Regions from separate parts of the Shouchella sp. JSM 1781072 genome, predicted to be linked through region 1. Evidence: riboswitches for the same ligand, from Rfam matches in the RefSeq annotation. Region 1 holds a riboswitch; the other holds the start of a gene.

Evidence for each region. A riboswitch is a leader RNA that binds a small molecule or an ion and turns the genes downstream of it on or off. The one in region 1 is predicted to bind FMN.
Region 2: linked by a shared signal. The riboswitch ahead of ribE (riboflavin synthase) and the one ahead of ACE1TH_RS00685 (DMT family transporter) in region 1 are both predicted to bind FMN.

Annotation. Positions count from the first base shown of each region.
Region 1 is NZ_JBHFQE010000001.1:128,299-137,808, forward strand. It holds gene ftsE (cell division ATP-binding protein FtsE) at 1-249, shown strand, start outside; gene ftsX (permease-like cell division protein FtsX) at 239-1,129, shown strand; gene ACE1TH_RS00670 (murein hydrolase activator EnvC family protein) at 1,162-2,568, shown strand; gene ACE1TH_RS00675 (S41 family peptidase) at 2,718-4,184, shown strand; gene ACE1TH_RS00680 (hypothetical protein) at 4,276-5,448, shown strand; gene ACE1TH_RS00685 (DMT family transporter) at 5,539-6,525, opposite strand; FMN riboswitch at 6,639-6,761, opposite strand; gene uvrB (excinuclease ABC subunit UvrB) at 7,039-9,021, shown strand; gene uvrA (excinuclease ABC subunit UvrA) at 9,026-9,510, shown strand, end outside.
Region 2 is NZ_JBHFQE010000001.1:959,065-968,574, forward strand. It holds gene ACE1TH_RS05095 (2-oxoglutarate dehydrogenase E1 component) at 1-1,869, shown strand, start outside; gene odhB (2-oxoglutarate dehydrogenase complex dihydrolipoyllysine-residue succinyltransferase) at 1,884-3,140, shown strand; gene ACE1TH_RS05105 (DUF6501 family protein) at 3,209-3,409, shown strand; gene ACE1TH_RS05110 (enoyl-CoA hydratase/isomerase family protein) at 3,474-4,523, opposite strand; FMN riboswitch at 4,846-4,984, shown strand; gene ribE (riboflavin synthase) at 5,108-5,755, shown strand; gene ACE1TH_RS05120 (bifunctional 3,4-dihydroxy-2-butanone-4-phosphate synthase/GTP cyclohydrolase II) at 5,771-6,964, shown strand; gene ribH (6,7-dimethyl-8-ribityllumazine synthase) at 6,977-7,447, shown strand; gene ACE1TH_RS05130 (formate/nitrite transporter family protein) at 7,634-8,392, shown strand; gene ACE1TH_RS05135 (DUF309 domain-containing protein) at 8,429-8,890, opposite strand; gene ACE1TH_RS05140 (segregation/condensation protein A) at 8,981-9,510, shown strand, end outside.

The sequences.
Region 1 (9,510 bases):
GCGATTGCGCGAGCTGTTGTCAATCGACCGGATATTTTAATTGCGGACGAGCCTACAGGAAACCTCGATCCTGATACAGCTTGGAGCATCATGGACATTTTAGAAAACGTTAATGCTCTTGGTACAACAGTTATCATGGCTACGCACAATAAAGAAATTGTGAACACGCTAAAGCGCCGAGTGATTGCGATCGAAGCTGGACGCATTGTACGTGATGAAGCTAGGGGGAACTACGGTTATGAAGTTTAATGCAGCCAAGCGTCATATCCGTGAAGGGTTTAAAAATATTGGACGTAGCGGTTGGATGACATTTGCATCAATAAGTGCTGTAACCGTTATGCTCGTCATTGTTGGTTTCTTTATGATCGTTTTCTTAAACGGGAATCATATCGCTTCAACAATTGAAGATAATGTCGAAATTCGAGCTTTTATTGAAAGAGGGACAGACGAAGCTGAAATCAATGACTTAATTGAAGAAGTGAATGAAGAGTATGATGTTGCACAAGTAGAGTTTATTGATAAAGAAGAGGGGCTTGAAAACTTAATTGCCTCAACAGACGGAGAGGATTATTGGGGGAGCTTACGAGAAGACAATCCATTAAGAGATGCACTACGGATTATTGCGTCAACACCTCAGTTAACGGAAGAAATTGCTCAGTCAGTAGATGAACATCCATATATAGGAAGAGTTTCTTATGGAGAGGAAATTATTTCTGATCTGTTTACGATTACGAACACAGGAAGAGTAGCAGGAGCTGTTGTTGTAGCTGCACTATTATTCACGGCGATGTTCTTAATCTCAAATACAATTAAATTAACAATTTTAGCGAGAAAAAATGAAATTCAAATTATGAAATTAGTAGGTGCGAAAAATAGTTTTGTTCGTTGGCCGTTTTTAATTGAAGGGATGTTATTAGGGATTTTAGGAAGTATCGTTCCTATTTTACTAATAAGCTTCGGCTACACTTATTTATACAATCAATCGGCGAGCTTTTTACAGAGCGTACCGTATGATTTACTTGCACCTAACCTATTAATCTTACAATTATCAATCTTATTAGTGGTTGTTGGACTTGGCGTTGGTATATGGGGAAGCGTCATGTCTGTGAGGAAATTTTTAAAAGTGTAAAAGGTATATTCATTATCAAGGGGGAAAAAGGGTTGAAAAAACGTACGATAAGAGCGACTGTTGCAGTAACTGCAGCAGCGGCTCTCCTATTTACTGGGGTCCAACCAGCAATGGCAAATACAGAAATCAATTCAAAATTAGATCAGGTGCGTGAACAGCAAGCATCAAACCAAGAATCCGCTAACGAAACACGTTCTGAAATTACAGAGCTAGAAAGCGAGCTTGATGAACTTTCAAGTGAAATTCAAACATTGACGGTAAAACAAGATGAAAACGAGCAAAAGCTAAATGACACAGAAGCTGAACTTGTTCAGCTTGAAGAGGAAATCAAAGCGCTTGAAGAAGAAATCAAGATTATTGAAGAGCGCATTGAAGAGCGTACAGAAATTTTGCAAGAGCGTGCCGTTGCAGCATATGAAACAGACGGAGAAGTAAGTTATATTGAAGTCTTGCTTGGTGCGCAAAGTTTCGGGGATTTTATTGAGCGTTTTAGTGCAATTACAACCATTGCTGAAAGCGACCAAGAGTTACTAGACGAGCATGTTGCAGATGAAGAACGTCTACATATTGCAAAAGAAGAAGTTCAAGAGAAAAAAGCAAAAGTAGAAGAAAATAAAGCAGCTTTAAAAACCGTTCAAGAAGAATTGGATAGCCAACAAGGTGAATTAGAGCATTTGCAAAATGATTTAAATGACAAAGAAGCACAACTTCAAGACGAATTAAATGCGATTATTTCTGATGAAGAATTGCTAGAAGGGCAAGAAGCCGCTCTTGAAGCTGAGCTTGTTGCGTGGGAAGAAGAGCAAGAAAGAAAACGTGAAGAAGAAGAGCGTCGCAAACAAGAAGAGAAAGAAAGACAAGAGCGTAAAGCTGCAGAAGCGGAAAGAGCTGCAGAAGAAGCAGCAGAATCTGCTAAAGCAGAATCTTCTTCTAAAGCAGAAACAACGGAGCGTGCATCAAAATCAGCAACACCGTCGTCTAGTGGAAACAATGCTCCGGTCCAAACGACTGCAGCAGCTCCATCAGCAAACAACTCATCTTCCTTTATTCGACCTGCAACAGGAACCGTTACTTCTCAATTTGGTCCACGTTGGGGAAGACAACATTGGGGCATTGATATTGGGAAAAATGGCAGAAGTGGCGATGTACCAATCGTATCTGTATTAGACGGAACCGTTGTTGAAGCAGGATACCACGATGGTGGTTTTGGTAATTGGGTACTTGTTACGCACCAAATGGATGGTCAACAATATACAACTGTATATGCACACTTAGATCGAATTGATGTTCGTGCGGGTCAACGTGTTGGTCAAGGCCACCAACTAGGCACAATGGGGAATACTGGGGATTCACAAGGCGCACACCTACACTTTGAAGTACATAGAGGTGCCTTTAACTGGGCTCGTACAAATGCTGTTGATCCAATGAATTATATATAAAACGAAAATAGCGTCCACCTACAGGGGCGCTATTTTTAAATTTTTTGACAAAAATAGGACAAACGAGTTTTGACATTAGGCTGAGAACGACTTAGAATAAATATAATGCTTGAATTGTATGTCTAACTCATTGGGAGTGGTGAAGCGTTTTGAAATTAAAGCAGTTGATTTTTACTTTATCGGTGATGGTCATTATTGCTGTAGCTGCTGTCTTTTTTATAAATGATGGAATTCAGTTTGGGGCTTCAAATGAAACACCGCCTTCTTCAAGTGGTGAAGATGTTGATGTTCCAGAAGTGCTATTAGATGATGATGAGTTGATGGAGAAATTCGAAACAGCATTAACAACGATTGAAAATAATTACGTTTCTGAAGTAGAGCGAACAAAGCTGGTTGAAGGGGCTATCAGTGGGATGGTTGAGACATTAGAAGATCCCTTCTCAGATTATATGGATGTCGAATCAGCAGCAAATTTCCAGGAATCATTGAGCTCTCATTTTGAAGGAATTGGTGCAGAAGTTGGTATGGTGGATGGCTATGTGTCTATTATTAGTCCGATGAGAGAATCTCCAGCGGAACGGGCGGGTCTCTTACCAAATGATGCAATCGTAGAAATTGATGGAGAGTCGATCGAAGGCTATTCCGTAAATGAAGCGGTTCAGCTAATTCGTGGCGAAGGTGGTACGGATGTCACGCTGACGATTCAAAGAGGCGAACAAGGTGAACCTTTTGATGTCACAATTGAACGAGATCGAATTCAAGTGGATGCAGTCCGTGCAGATACATTTGAAGCGGATGGTCAATTAATTGGCCGTTTAGAAATTACATCGTTCTCTGAAGATGTGGGGAGTCAGTTTGAAGAGTTGTTACAGGAATTAGAAGATGAAGGCATTGATGGTTTGATTGTGGATGTTCGGAATAATCCAGGTGGCTATTTAGATGGCGCACAAAATATCGGAAACCTAATAATCCCTGAAAATAACCCGATTGTTCAAATTGAGCATAGCAATGGAAGTATTGAAAGCTATGAATCCGATTTAGATGATCGTAAACCGTATCCAATTGTTGGTTTAATAAATGAAAGTAGCGCTTCAGCTTCCGAAATTCTCGCTGCAGCACTAAAAGAATCAGGAGGCTATGATCTTGTTGGAAACACGACTTTCGGTAAAGGTACCGTCCAAAAATCAATTCGAATGACCGATGGAAGTGCCTTGAAGATTACGACCGATCGATGGCTAACTGCAGGCGGAAATACCATTGATCAAGATGGTGTTGAACCGACTGTTGAAGTTGATCAGCCAGATTATTTTTACTCAGTTGCCCTTTCCATTGAAGAGGCTTTTGAACAAGACCAAGTATCCGATCAAATCGGCCGTGCACAAAGCATGCTCGAAGGATTGGGATATGAAGTAGGACGAACAGATGGCTATTTTGATGACCAGACCGAAAGTGCGATAACTGAGTTTCAAGAAACGCATGATTTAGACGTTAATGGTCAACTCGATGAAGATACTGCGCAAATGATTCAAGAAGAAATACGCGCTCATATTCGAGATGTGGAAAATGATGCACAATTAAATCGAGCGATTGAACTTGCTGCTGAGCAAGCATCATAAGTATAATAAGAAGTATTACATGCATGAAAAAGAGATATCTGTATGAACTAGCACAGATATCTCTTTTTAAGTAAGTGCTGGAGGACAAGTTATGGTAGATACAATCGTAATTGCACTAGCGAGCTTTTTTTTAAATCCTGTTGTTTATATTGGTTTACTCGTACTCTTTTTTATTGCAAATCAACGTGTAAAGCTAGAACGAGAATCATTTCATACGCGGGTATATGCACGACGGGCCGATTTTTTATTTAGTATCATTCCTTCTTTTGTGGCGGGTGTACTAATTAGTATCGCCACAGTTGCAGTTGGGGCGTTATTGCCGATTGATGTTGTGATTGCAATAGGAGTGGCAACGCTGCTGTTACTAGTAACTGGACAAATGCAGCTCGTGACACCGACTTATTTATTTTTACTTGTTGGACTTTATCTTGTACTCGTACCACAAGTAATTGCAGTTCCTAACATAGATGATTCAATGAGAGCCTCTTTCATTTTTCCGACAATTTTATTTATAATGACCGTCTGCTTACTAGCGCAAGCGGTGCTAATTCGAAAAAACGGTTCGAAGTTAGTGTCTCCACAGTTAGAACAAGGGAAAAGAGGACGGTATGTCGGCATTCACAAGATAAATCGGTTGTGGATTATACCAGTTGTATTCTTTATTCCTGAAGGCATCGTTTCCCTTCCTTGGTCATGGCCGTTGTTTACAGTAGGAAATTTGGCTCTTCAGCCTGTTCTGTTTCCGATTTTTCTAGGATTCAAATTGCAAACGCGTAATCAGATGCGTCGACGTACGGATCAACATACACGTATATATCTTTTATTAGCAATCATAGCTGCGGTATCTACAATTATCGTAACCTTTTATCCGAATGCATGGCTGTTTGCAAGTATACTAGGATTGATGGGGCTTCTTCATCTCACATTGCAATTGTCTATTTGGCAAAAAGCAAAAAAAGATCCTGCTTTTTTTACGGAGGAAGAAGAGAGCTGTCGTGTGGTAGGGGTACTCCCTCACAGTCCTGCTGGAAAAATGAACATTTTAATTGGCGAGGAATTAACAAAGGTAAATGGAATGATTGTATTTGACGAGACGACGCTTTATCAAGCGCTTCAGAAAAATGCTGTTTATTGTAAAATTGAAGTGAAAGATAAAGATGGCGAGAAGCGCTTCGTGCAAGGGCCTCTCTATAATGGCGAGCACTATCAACTAGGTGTCTTGCTTGTGCGAAAACAAGAGAAACTGAGTAACTCCATTATTTGAATCAAATAAAATAACCTCATAAAAAGACGACTAATCCTGTATTGGAATAGTCGTCCTTTTTTATCGTAATGCGTGCAAGGTAGCGCTTATTTAAGGTGTATCTTCAGATGTTCGTAACGCTGCTTTTTGCCTCTTCTTTAAAGGCGGGAGCTGGGAAATGGTATCTTGTTGCTTAGAAATGCGATATAAAACAAACCAGATAAGAGCAAAGCCGATTAATTGAGCAATCGTGACTGTTTCTTCAAGTGTAATCCATGATACAAGCAAACCTGTCATTGGAAAACTCAATTCCGCAATCGTTGCCACAGAAGCTTTCACCGACTGGAGACCTCGGTAATATAGAAGCATTGATACAAGACCTGGCAATAAAGCAGACGCGAGAATGTTAAGCCCGATAAAGGTTAAAGCCACAGCTGATTCAGGTGTTGTCCACATTTCAGGTGATACTGTAATCAATACACCAAGCAATGGTAAAGCAAGCAAGAAGCGTAAAGCAGTCACCGTTTCGTGACGACATTTTTGTAGAAGAATACGACCCATCACGGTTGAACCTCCCCACAGCGCGGCTGCACCAATCGCATACAAGCTGCCTAGCTGAAGGATCTCGCTTGGATTATTAATCGGAAAATAAAAACCGAACGTTAGTAAATAGGTACCAACTAGTGCGATCGGTACGTATAAACCAAAACGTTGGGGTAGCTTCTCTTTTAACAGAAAATGTGCCAGCGTAATCGCAAAAAGGGGTTGCAACTTTTGTAATAAGAGGACAGAATTAATTTCGCCACCTGATGAAGCAATTGTTAAACCTTGAGTAAACAAAAGCGTTGCAATGGCAGAGCCACCCCACGAAATAAATAAGAGTGCGCCTAAATCTTTAAAGCGCAGTTTTTTAATATCGCTTCGGAATTTATACAAAATGGGTATAGCGATTAAAGCTAAAATAATATGTTCGATAAAGACGATTTGTAGAGAAGTCATTGTATCGAGTAATAAAATTCGAAACAATGGATTGATCCCCCAAAAGGCGGCACCAATGACAATAAACCAAAATGTTTTATTCGTTCGTTGTTCGTTCACAGCTGTGAGCTCCTTTTCAGTGAAAAGGTCTTCTGTAAAAATCAAAAAAAGCCCTGGACAAAAAAATGTTCAGGGCTGACGAAATAAACGTAGCAAAGGCTACATTCTTTCAATTTGATCTTCTCCCATCCGGACTTTACCGTCGGCTTTGGAATTTCACCAAATCAGTCCACATCATGATGTGGAGTCGCGGGCTTTACCGCCGGTCAGGAATTTCACCTGCCCCGAAGACACCTATTCAAATGTAATAATCATTATTGTTATCATACTGGATTATCAGCTATTCGTCCATAAATATGTTCATTAACAATATATGGGTACGCACGTGCGTTCGTAAAAGTTGGTATATGGAGTGAAAACTGTGATATAATTAAGCGAACGTGTGTTTAGAGAAGGATGAACATGTATTGTTTTAATGGACGGAAAATGGGAATAACAGTAGGATAATGTTCTTTTGCGAAGGAGGGGTGAGTGGATTAACTGACGAACATCCAGTTAATCGCTCTATTAAAGATGGATCAAACGTTCCAATTAGTATCAGACTATTCGCCTCAAGGCGACCAACCAAATGCAATTGAAAAAATTGTACGTGCGATTGAAAACGGTGATCGGCATCAAACGTTACTTGGCGCAACGGGGACCGGTAAGACGTTTACAATGTCAAATGTGATTCAAGCAGTCAATAAGCCGACATTAATTATGGCACACAATAAAACCCTTGCTGGACAGCTGTACAGTGAGTTTAAACAATTTTTTCCGAATAATGCAGTTGAATATTTTGTTAGCTATTATGATTATTATCAACCAGAGGCGTATGTGCCGTCGTCTGATACCTTTATTGAAAAAGATGCAAGCATTAACGATGAAATTGATAAATTACGTCATTCGGCTACAAGCGCCTTATTCGAAAGACGAGATGTGATTATCGTAGCTAGTGTGTCGTGTATATATGGTTTAGGTAATCCAGAAGAGTACCGAGACCTTGTTTTATCTATACGTACAGGAATGGAAATGGATCGAAATGAGTTATTACGCAGGCTTGTAGACATCCAGTATGATCGAAATGATTTAAATTTCATCCGCGGAACATTTCGTGTAAGAGGCGATGTTGTGGAAATTTTCCCAGCTTCTCGTGACGAGCAATGTATCCGGGTTGAGTTTTTTGGTGATGAAATTGACCGGATGACAGAAGTAGACGCATTAACAGGTGAAATTAAAGGCGAACGCAACCACGTGTCTATTTTTCCGGCATCTCACTTCGTTACCCGAGAAGAAAAAATGAAAAAAGCGATTGCGAACATTGAAACGGAGTTAGAAGAACAGTTAAAAACGATGCATGAAGAGGGGAAATTGCTAGAAGCGCAGCGTTTAGAACAGCGTACGCGCTATGACCTTGAGATGATGGCTGAAATGGGCTTTTGCTCAGGGATTGAAAATTATTCCCGTCATTTAACACTAAGAGAGTCTGGGGCTACACCGTATACGTTAATTGATTTCTTTCCAGAAGACTTTCTACTTATTATGGATGAGTCTCACGTTACATTGCCTCAAGTACGAGGTATGTATAATGGTGACCGAGCTCGAAAAGAAATTCTTGTGAACCACGGGTTCCGTTTGCCTTCAGCATTGGATAACCGACCATTGAAATTTGCTGAGTTTGAAGGGAAAGTGAGCCAAGCGGTTTATGTTTCGGCAACACCTGGACCTTACGAGCTAGAGCATACTCCAGAAATGGTTGAACAAATTATTCGACCAACTGGTTTATTAGATCCGCCAATTGAGGTTCGCCCAATTGAAGGACAAATTGATGATTTAATTGGCGAAATCCATGAGCAGATTGAACGGGACGAGCGTGTACTCGTTACCACATTAACGAAGAAAATGTCTGAAGACTTAACGGATTACTTAAAAGAGTTAGGGATAAAAGTCCGCTATTTGCATTCTGAAGTAAAGACATTGGATCGACTTGAGATCATTCGCCAGTTAAGAATGGGGACGTTTGATGTTCTCATTGGGATAAATTTATTACGAGAAGGACTAGATATTCCAGAAGTTTCTCTCGTTGCCATATTGGATGCAGATAAAGAAGGATTTCTACGAGCGGAGCGTTCTCTTATTCAAACGATTGGTCGAGCTGCCCGAAATGAACACGGTCGAGTCATCATGTATGCGGATAAAATGACAGGTTCAATGGAAGTGGCGATAAGCGAAACGAAGCGCCGTCGAGAGATTCAGGAAGCATATAATATAAAGCACGGCATCACGCCTCAAACGATTCAAAAGAAAATCCCTGATGTAGTCCAAGCGACGTATGCAGCGGAAGAAGATGGCGAATACGATGTTACGCAAAAACCGCAACAAAAAATGACGAAAAAAGAACGTGAAAAGACCATTGAACAAGTAGAAGTAGAAATGAAGCAAGCTGCGAAAGATTTAAACTTTGAACGAGCAGCTGAACTTCGAGATATGCTGTTAGAGCTTAAAGCGGAAGGATGACGGTATGGCACACGAAGAGATTGTCGTTAAAGGGGCACGATCAAATAATTTAAAAAATATGGATGTCTCAATTCCTAGAGGAAAGCTTGTTGTGTTAACGGGCTTATCCGGTTCTGGGAAATCATCTTTGGCATTTGACACCATTTATGCAGAGGGACAAAGGCGGTATGTAGAATCGTTATCCGCCTATGCGCGTCAATTTTTAGGGCAAATGGACAAACCTGATGTTGATTCAATTGAAGGGTTATCTCCAGCTATTTCGATTGATCAAAAAACAACGAGTCGAAACCCGCGTTCAACCGTTGGAACGGTAACAGAGATCCACGATTATTTAAGGCTTTTATACGCTAGAATCGGTAAGCCTATTTGTCCAAAACATGGCATTGAGATTACATCGCAGACGATTCAGCAAATGGTTGACCAATTGCTAGAGTTCCCTGAACGTACCAAAATGCAGATTCTTGCGCCTATGGTTTCTGGACGAAAAGG
Region 2 (9,510 bases), 830 kb from region 1:
CATTTAGAATTTGTTTCGCCGATTGTGGAAGGGTATGCACGCGCAGCCCAAGAAGATCGAAGCAAGAGTGGTGAGCCAGTACAAGATGCTAGTAGAGCTTACTCCATTCTGATTCATGGCGATGCTGCTTTTCCAGGGCAAGGAATTGTAACAGAAACATTAAACTTAAGTCGCTTAAACGGCTATCAAGTTGGTGGTTCTCTTCATATTATTGCCAACAACAATATTGGTTATACAACGGAAGCTTATGACTCTCGTTCTACTACATACGCAAGCGATCCTGCGAAGGGATTTGAAATTCCGATTGTTCATGTGAATGCAGACGATCCAGAAGCGTGTGTAAAAGCGATTCAGTTTGCGGTTGAATACAGAAGACAATTTAAAAAAGATTTTCTCGTTGATTTAATCGGCTATCGTCGCTTCGGTCACAATGAAGGGGATGAGCCTGCTGTCACGCAGCCAGATCTTTACACGATCATTCGAAAGCACCCTACAGCTAGAGCCCTTTATGCTGATCAATTACAGCAAGAGCAAGTTGTAAGCGCAGATGAAGCGAAGAAGCTTGATTCAGACATGTACGATTTTCTGCTAGAAGAGTATAACAAAGTAAACGCAGATAAATCAGAAAGAAAATACGAGTTAAGCCCACCTGATTTCATTGTGGATGGGTTACCTAAAGTGAAAACTAGTATTGAAAAGGAAAAACTGGAGTCATTTAATGAGCAAATGCTTGACTGGCCAGAGGATTTTAATCCAAATGAAAAGCTTAAGAAAATCCTTCAGCGTAGAGCGAATGCGTTTGATGGTGATGGAAGTGTAGATTGGGGCTTAGCAGAAGTGCTTGCATTTGCTTCGATTATTCATGATGGCACACCAATTCGTTTAAGCGGTCAAGATACAGAGCGTGGAACCTTTGCTCACCGTCATCTTGTTTTACACGATCGCGAAAGCAACGAAACGTACACACCGCTCCAGTCATTTGACGATGCAAATGCTTCATTTGCGGTTTACAATAGCCCGTTATCTGAACAAGCTTGTGTCGGTTTTGAATACGGTTATAATGTATTCTCGAAAGAAACTCTTGTGTTGTGGGAAGCGCAGTTCGGCGATTTCGTAAATGGCGCACAAGTCATGTTTGACCAGTGGGTATCAGCAGGACGTGCTAAATGGGGACAAAAGTCCGGTTTAGTGGTTCTTTTACCGCACGGCTATGAAGGCGCAGGTCCAGAGCATTCGAGCGGACGTGTTGAACGTTTCTTAAACTCGGCTGCTGAAAACAACTGGACAATTGCAAACTGCACATCTGCAGCGCAGTATTTCCATATTCTACGCCGACAAGCGAAGATATTGCAAAAAAATACGGTTCGTCCATTAATTATTATGACGCCAAAAAGCTTGCTACGTAACCAAGCAATTGCTTCAACGACAGAGACTTTTACAAATGGTGAATTCCAACCAATTCTAGAAGATCCGCTGTTAGGAAAAGATCCTGAAGCAGTTAAGCGCATCGTGTTGACGAGTGGGAAGCTAGCGATTGAACTTCAAGACCATATTAAAAAACATGATGAAGACTGGAGCTGGCTACACATCATCCGTGTAGAAGAACTTTATCCGTTTCCACGACGTGCCATTCGTGAACGATTAAAAGAGTTTCCTAATTTAGAAGAAGTAAAATGGGTTCAAGAAGAACCGAAAAATATGGGAGCGTGGTCCTTTATGGAACCACGAATTCTAGAAATTTTACCGAAGGATGTTCCGTTAAGCTACATCGGCCGAACATTCCGTTCTAGTCCAGCAGAAGGTGTATCGAATGCACACAAAGTGGAACAAAAACGTATTATCACTGAATCCGTGACGCGCAAAAATTAAGGAGGCATTTTACATTGACTGACGTAAAAGTACCAGAGCTAGGTGAATCAATTACAGAGGGAACGATTTCGCAGTGGTTAAAGCAAGTCGGCGATTATGTTGAACAAGGAGAATTTATTGCAGAGCTTGAAACCGATAAAGTAAATGCAGAAATTCCAGTAGAAACATCAGGTGTGATTAAGGAATTTAAGCGTGAGCCAGGTGATACCGTTGAGATTGGAGAAGTCATTGCCGTTATTGATGAGAGTGGTCAAGCTGGTGGGTCTTCATCAGAAAGCTCAGAATCCACATCTGCTGAACCAGCTCCAGAAAAACAAGAGGAGCCAAAAACAGCAGAAAAGCCAATTGAGCAGGAAGAGACACAATCAACGAACCGTCCGCTTGCTTCACCTGCGGCTCGTAAATTAGCCCGCGAAAAGGGAATTTCTCTTGATTCCATTACGCCGACAGATCCGACTGGGAAAATTCGTCGCCAAGACGTAGAAGCGTATCAAGAGAAGCCAGCAAAAGCGTCTAGCGGGTCTTCACAAAAAGCAGCTTCTGCACCAGCGCAATCAGAGGATCCTACAAAACCAACTGAGCGCGAGAAAATGTCGCGTAGACGTCAGACGATTGCTAAACGTTTAGTAGAAGTTCAACAAACGTCAGCGATGTTAACGACGTTTAATGAAGTGGATATGTCAGCTGTTATGGACTTACGTAAACGTCGTAAAGATGCGTTTCTTGACAAAAATGGTGTGAAGCTTGGATTCATGAGTTTCTTTACAAAAGCGGTTGTTGGCGCGTTAAAAGAATTCCCGCTATTAAATGCAGAAATTCAAGGTGATGAGCTTTTAATTAAAAAATACTACGATATCGGTATTGCGGTATCAACAGATACTGGATTAGTCGTTCCAGTATTAAGAGATGCAGATCGTCTTGGATTTGCAGGCATTGAAAGTGGTATTGGGGAATTAGGTAAAAAAGCGCGTGACAACAAGCTGCAGCTAAATGACATGCAAGGTGGCACATTTACGATAACCAATGGTGGTGTATTTGGATCACTATGGTCAACGCCAATCTTAAATGCCCCACAAGTAGGGATTCTCGGTATGCATAAGATTCAAATGCGTCCAGTTGCAATTGACAACGAACGTTTTGAAAATCGCCCAATGATGTACTTAGCCCTTTCCTATGATCATAGAATCGTAGATGGAAAAGAAGCAGTTAGTTTCTTAGTGAAAATTAAAGATTTAATTGAAGATCCAGAACAGTTGCTGTTAGAAGGGTAATGTGAAGAAGGCTAGCATGCTAGCCTTCTTTCTTGTACAATAAAAGCGATAAAGGAGGAATGTTTGAAATGATTCACCATACATGGACGGAGACACCAACCCTTCGCACCCTGACGTGTGTTCATACTGACGCCAAAAAATATGTGGTCAATGACGTGTTAACAGTGGGGAAACAATATGAGTTGAAAAATGAAACCGATGAGTTTTATTTTGTTATTGATAACACGGGGAAAATGGCTGGATTCTACAAAGAATATTTTGAAGGCTAAATAGAGCGACGACAATAGACAAAAACCGGTAAGCACGGGCTTACCGGTTTGTTTATCGTCACGCTTAATGTTCGCGAAAAAACGAAAGCGCAAGCTCATCTGGGACTTCATCAACCGTCCGATATTTATAATTTGGTACATGAGACTTGTCAATTAAAACGGAATAAACACCTTCGTAAAAGTCATTGCACTGGAGAAAGTGTTTCGCCAGCGTTTTGTCTGTTTCGTATGTTTCTTCCAATGAAGACGATTTTGATTGTTTTAAGTGAGCGAGTGTGACTTTTAATGAGATAGGTGATTTTGCATGAAGGAGCTTGTAAGTCGCTTGGGCAAACTCACTTGCATCCCCACGTAAAGAGTTCAAGATGTCTTCAATTGTTTTGTAGGAGAAATGTTTAAGAATTTTGTCGTTTACCGTCATTAATTGACTTTGTGGTGGTTCCTTTATAAAGGATTGTAAAAATAAATGAACCGTTTGTTGGCTCATCTCTTCATAGTCAAGCCAATGATGGTTGATCATTTCTTGTTTACAGGTTTTAAGTGCTTCGCTGTCAATGTAATAATCGGCACAACCAATTGAAATTGCATCAGATCCAGTCAAAATTGAACCTGTTAAAGCAGCGTAACGTCCTGTATAATCAGGGGTTTGACTAAGAAAGTAGCATGCGCCTACATCGGGGAAGAAGCTTATATTTACTTCAGGCATCGCCCACTTTGTTCGTTCTGTTACGATGCGATGACTCGCCCCATAAGACAAACCAACGCCACCACCCATAACAATACCGTCCATAAAAACGACGATTGGCTTTGTGTAAGTAGAAATGTAAAGATCGAGTTCATACTCAAGTTTAAAAAATTCATTTGCTTGATCAAATGCTTTTTTATTATCTTTTGCTTGATAAAGTGCTTTAATATCGCCTCCAGCACAGAACGCTTTTTCTCCGGTACTTTCGAATAGAACGAGTTTTACGGCCTCGTCTTCATCCCATTGCTTCAGCTGCTCATATAAAGAAGCAACCATTTCAAACGTTAAGGAATGCAGTGCTTTTTCTCTTGAAAGCGTAACAATGCCAACACCGTTTTCGGTTTTAGAAAACACGATATGTTCAGTCATTTTTCTGTGCTCACCTCGTATGAATGAAATCGTTTACTTCTTTATTTTGACGTATTTCTTCAAGAAATGCAATAAAAGCGCGAAAAGAGTAAAGAACGTTGCAGAAATGCTCAGTTTACTAGAGGCATATGTCTTGCAATCTTGAATTGACAATGCTATTATCATGACAAGTTCGAACATTCTTTTTCCTGCTCCGGACGAGTATTATTGGTAGGGAAAACGAATTAATATGGATATTTACGAAAGAAACAATTGCCAACACAGTTGAAAAATCAACGTTTAAGCAGCAGTGATGAATAATTGTAACAATACCAATTTAATATCTTAACTTCGGGGCAGGGTGAAATTCCCTACCGGCGGTGATAAGGCTTAGCCTTTTAGTCCGTGACCCGTATTCAAATACGGTGGATCTGGTGTAACTCCAGAGCCGACAGTGAAAGTCTGGATGGGAGAAGTTTATTGCAAAACATGAGGAATGTGATGTTTATTTGCGTATGGTTTTTTGAAAATACGTAAAGACATGATGTTATTTAATGAACCCCTGAAGAACGTTTCAGGGGTTTTTTGTATGGAGGAGGGCTAAGATGTTTACTGGAATTATTGAGGAAAAAGGTACGGTAACCGAAATCAAAAAACAGGATCAAGCGATGCAAATTGTCGTTAGAGGGGATAAGGTTCTAAGCGATGTGGCATTAGGAGATAGTATAGCAGTTAACGGCGTTTGCTTAACGGTTACAGCATTTACGGATCACACTTTTTCTGTTGACGTTATGCCAGAGACCTTTCAAGCAACGACATTAAACCAGTTAAAGACACATTCTGCTGTGAATTTAGAACGTGCGATGTCGCCGATGTCACGGTTTGGTGGTCACATTGTTTCCGGACATGTTGACGGGAAAGGAACCGTTGTTTCTCGACGACGTGTTGAAAACGCCGTTTATTTTGATATTCGTGTCCAGCCTGAACGAACAAAGTACATTGTGCAAAAAGGTTCTGTTGCTGTAGATGGCATTAGCCTAACGGTCTTTTCAATTAAAGATAATCAATTTACTATTTCCATTATTCCGCACACGCTAGATGAGACGATCATCGGTAGCAAACAAGTCGGTGATGAAGTGAACATTGAATGTGATGTCATAGGAAAGTATGTTGAACGATTATTAACAGCTAACGATACGTCGATTCCAAAAGGAAATTTAACAGAAGTCTTACAAGAAAACGGGTATATGTAGAGAGGGGATGGCTCCGTGTTTGACTCAATAGAACATGCGCTTGCTGCTTTAAAAGCAGGAGGAATGATTATTGTTTGTGATGACGAGGATCGTGAAAATGAAGGTGATTTTTTAGCTTTAGGAGAAAAGACGACGGCTCAGACAATTAATTTCATGGCAACACATGGAAGAGGATTGATTTGTACACCAATCACAAAAGAAAAAGCACAAACCCTCCAGCTTAATCAAATGGTGACACACAATACGGATTCACATGAAACAGCTTTTACCGTAAGCGTGGATCATCGTAACACCACAACTGGAATTTCTGCTCAAGAGCGGGCAGATACGGTTCAAGGGCTAGTCTCTAAAGATGCAGTAGCAAGTGATTTTAAACGACCTGGACATATCTTTCCACTTGTTGCAAAAGAGGGTGGTGTATTAAGACGAACCGGCCATACGGAGGCGGCAGTTGATTTTGCCACATTATGTGGGGCGGATCCTGTAGGTGTTATTTGCGAAATTATGAATGAAGATGGAACGATGGCTCGTGTACCGGAATTACGTAAAATTGCAGATGAACATGGTCTACCAATGGTGACGATTAAAGATTTAATTGCGTATCGTCGTAAAACCGAATCGGTCATTCATCGGGAAGCGGAGATTCAATTACCAACGGAATTTGGGACATTTCGAGCAATTGGCTACACCAACACTTTAGATGATAAAGAAAGTGTCGCACTTGTAAAAGGGACAATTGAAGAAGGAGAACCGATTCTTGTGCGAGTGCATTCTGAATGTTTAACAGGCGATGTGTTTGGCTCGAAGCGATGTGACTGTGGGCCTCAACTTCACGCTGCTTTAAAACAAATTGAGGAGGCAGGTAGCGGAATTTTGCTTTATATGAAGCAGGAAGGAAGAGGCATTGGTTTAATCAACAAGTTAAAAGCATATGAGCTTCAAGAAAAAGGGTTTGATACAGTTGAAGCAAATGAAAAATTAGGATTCCCAGCAGATTTGAGAGATTATGGCGTTGGCGCTCAGATTCTTAAAGATTTAGGGATTAAAGAAATGAAGATTCTAACGAATAACCCTCGTAAAATTGCAGGACTGGAAGGGTACGACTTAAAAGTTGTGGAGCGCGTGCCGCTTCAACTTGAAGGATTTGCTGAAAATGAGCGTTATTTAAAAACAAAAAAAGATAAGTTAGGGCACATGCTGCACCTTTAGGAGGAACTAGATATGGGAACGGTTTATGAAGGACATTTAGTTGCAACGGATTTGAAAATCGGAATTGTTGTCGGGCGGTTTAACGATTTTATAACGAGTAAACTTTTAAGCGGTGCACAAGATGCATTTGTCCGTCATGGAGCAGAGGAGCGTAATGTGGATGTTGCGTGGGTGCCAGGCGCATTTGAAATTCCATTTGCAGCAAAACAAATGGCAGACTCAGGCAACTATGATGCAATCGTAACATTAGGTACAGTGATTCGAGGTTCAACTCCTCACTTTGATTATGTGTGTGGGGAAACGGCCAAAGGTGTATCAAACTTAAATATGACAAGTGGCATTCCTGTTATTTTTGGTGTATTAACAACAGATACAATTGAGCAGGCGGTTGAGCGAGCTGGTACAAAAGCTGGAAATAAAGGATGGGAAGCTGCAACGGCTGCCATTGAAATGGCGAATTTAGCAAAACAATTTAATAAATAACCTTCTACAGTTGCCCCTATCACTTTAGTAAGTGGTAGGGGTATTTCCATTTAATGGATTGCGAAAATTGTCATATAATCGTTCTCATTAAGGATATTCATAAGCTACAATTAAGAATGGTCAACTTAGAGAAAGTAGGGGAGAACGATTTACAAAGAAACATTAACTGAACTAATTACGTTAGCGATTAAGAAAAAGACATTGCTTGCAACGAGTAAGCTTGCGTTTTTATTATCTGCCATGCTTGCAGGTGGCTACGTTGCGATTGCTGTTGTACTTGTATACATTATCGGTGATCCGATTGTACAAAGCTTCCCAGCCTTTACACCAATTGTTATGGGACTAGCTTTTGGTGTAGCACTGTTGCTTGTTATTTATGCTGGATCTGATTTATTTACAGGTAGTGTGCTGTACTATACAGTGTCCACGTTACAGAAAAAAACATCGATTAAAGATACGTTAACAAACTGGATTTGGACCTATGGCGGAAATTTACTAGGTGCCTTATTTATAGCAGGACTCATTTATATGACGGGCATTTTTGCTGGTATAACAGAAGATCATTATTTGTTACAAGTGACGGAGAAAAAAATGACCACCGACACAATGGAGTTATTTTTTAGAGGAATCTTTTGTAACTGGCTTGTGTGCTTAGCAATTTGGACACCGATGCGTTTAAAAAACGAGATGGCGAAATTGTTTGTTGTTTTTATTATTATCTTTGCATTCTTCGCATCTGGTTATGAGCATAGTATTGCGAATATGGGATTGTTCCACTTAGCCCTTCTTCATAATCCTGGAGTTGAAGCAATTTCACTTGCAGGCTATGCAGCGAACATGATTCCTGTTACACTTGGAAACATTATTGGTGGAAGTGTGTTTGTCGGTATGGTTTACTATTACATTTCGAAAAAAAGTGAAATACAAGGAAATGAGCCGAAATAAACGCTAGGAAGTGAACCAGCTCTGGTTCCTTCCTTTTTACGTTTTTCGAGTGCGGAGAAGGTGCTTATGGACAAGCTGTTCTTCGTTTAATGGGCTTTTTTTTCCCCATTCTCCCTGTGCATGCCGTTTGCATGTTGCGAGGAGCTGCTTATCAATGAGGGGGAGGTCGTAATCAATAAACGGTCTAGTGCCGATTTGATTGAAGTGATCTTGTAAATCAAGTTGGAGCTGTTGTTCGTCAATCCCTAGTTGATTGAGCTGAAATGAACGTGTTTGTAAACGAGTTAGCACGCGATGAAAAAGAATTTTAGCCCCTTTTTCATTTCCTCTCCTTTCATGGTAAAGCGCAACGGCGGTTTGGATGAGAACGACATAAGGTGACAATCGGTCTGGGTCAGGCTGTTTCTTCCATTCATGTTCCAAAACTTCATGGCATTCAAAATAATCACGGTCGACATGGAAATAATGGAGAAACGCTAAATAATTGCTGGGATACAATTCTTTTCGACTCCTTTCGAGTTATTTCTTGAAAAAAGCCCTCCTAATCGATTATGGTATACTTAACAAAAAATGATTGGTGAGAAGAAAATGACGATTTATAACGTAAAAACACCGTTATTCGAGGGGCCACTTGATTTATTATTGCATTTAATCTCACAAGCTGAAGTAGATATTTATGATATCCCAGTTGCGACGATAACGGATCAATATTTAGACTATATCCATACAATGCAGGAACTCGAGTTAGATGTTGCGAGTGAATACCTTGTAATGGCTGCAACGTTACTGCAAATTAAGAGTCAAATGTTGCTTCCAAAACAAGAAGAATTGTTTGATGAAAATGAGCAATGGTTAGAAGAAGATCCTCGAGATGAACTGATTGAACAATTAATTGAGTATAAAACCTATAAAGAAGCAGCCAAACATTTAAAAGATCAAGAAGAAGTACGCCATTCTTTACATACGAGAAAACCTGAGGAATTACAGCATTTTTTGTCGGACGAGGAAGAACGGCAGCTACAAATTCAACACGTAACCCTTGTGGACATGCTGGGCGCCTTTCAAAAGATGCTGCAGCGAAATGCTTGGAATCGACCTAAAACAAAAGTGGTCCATTC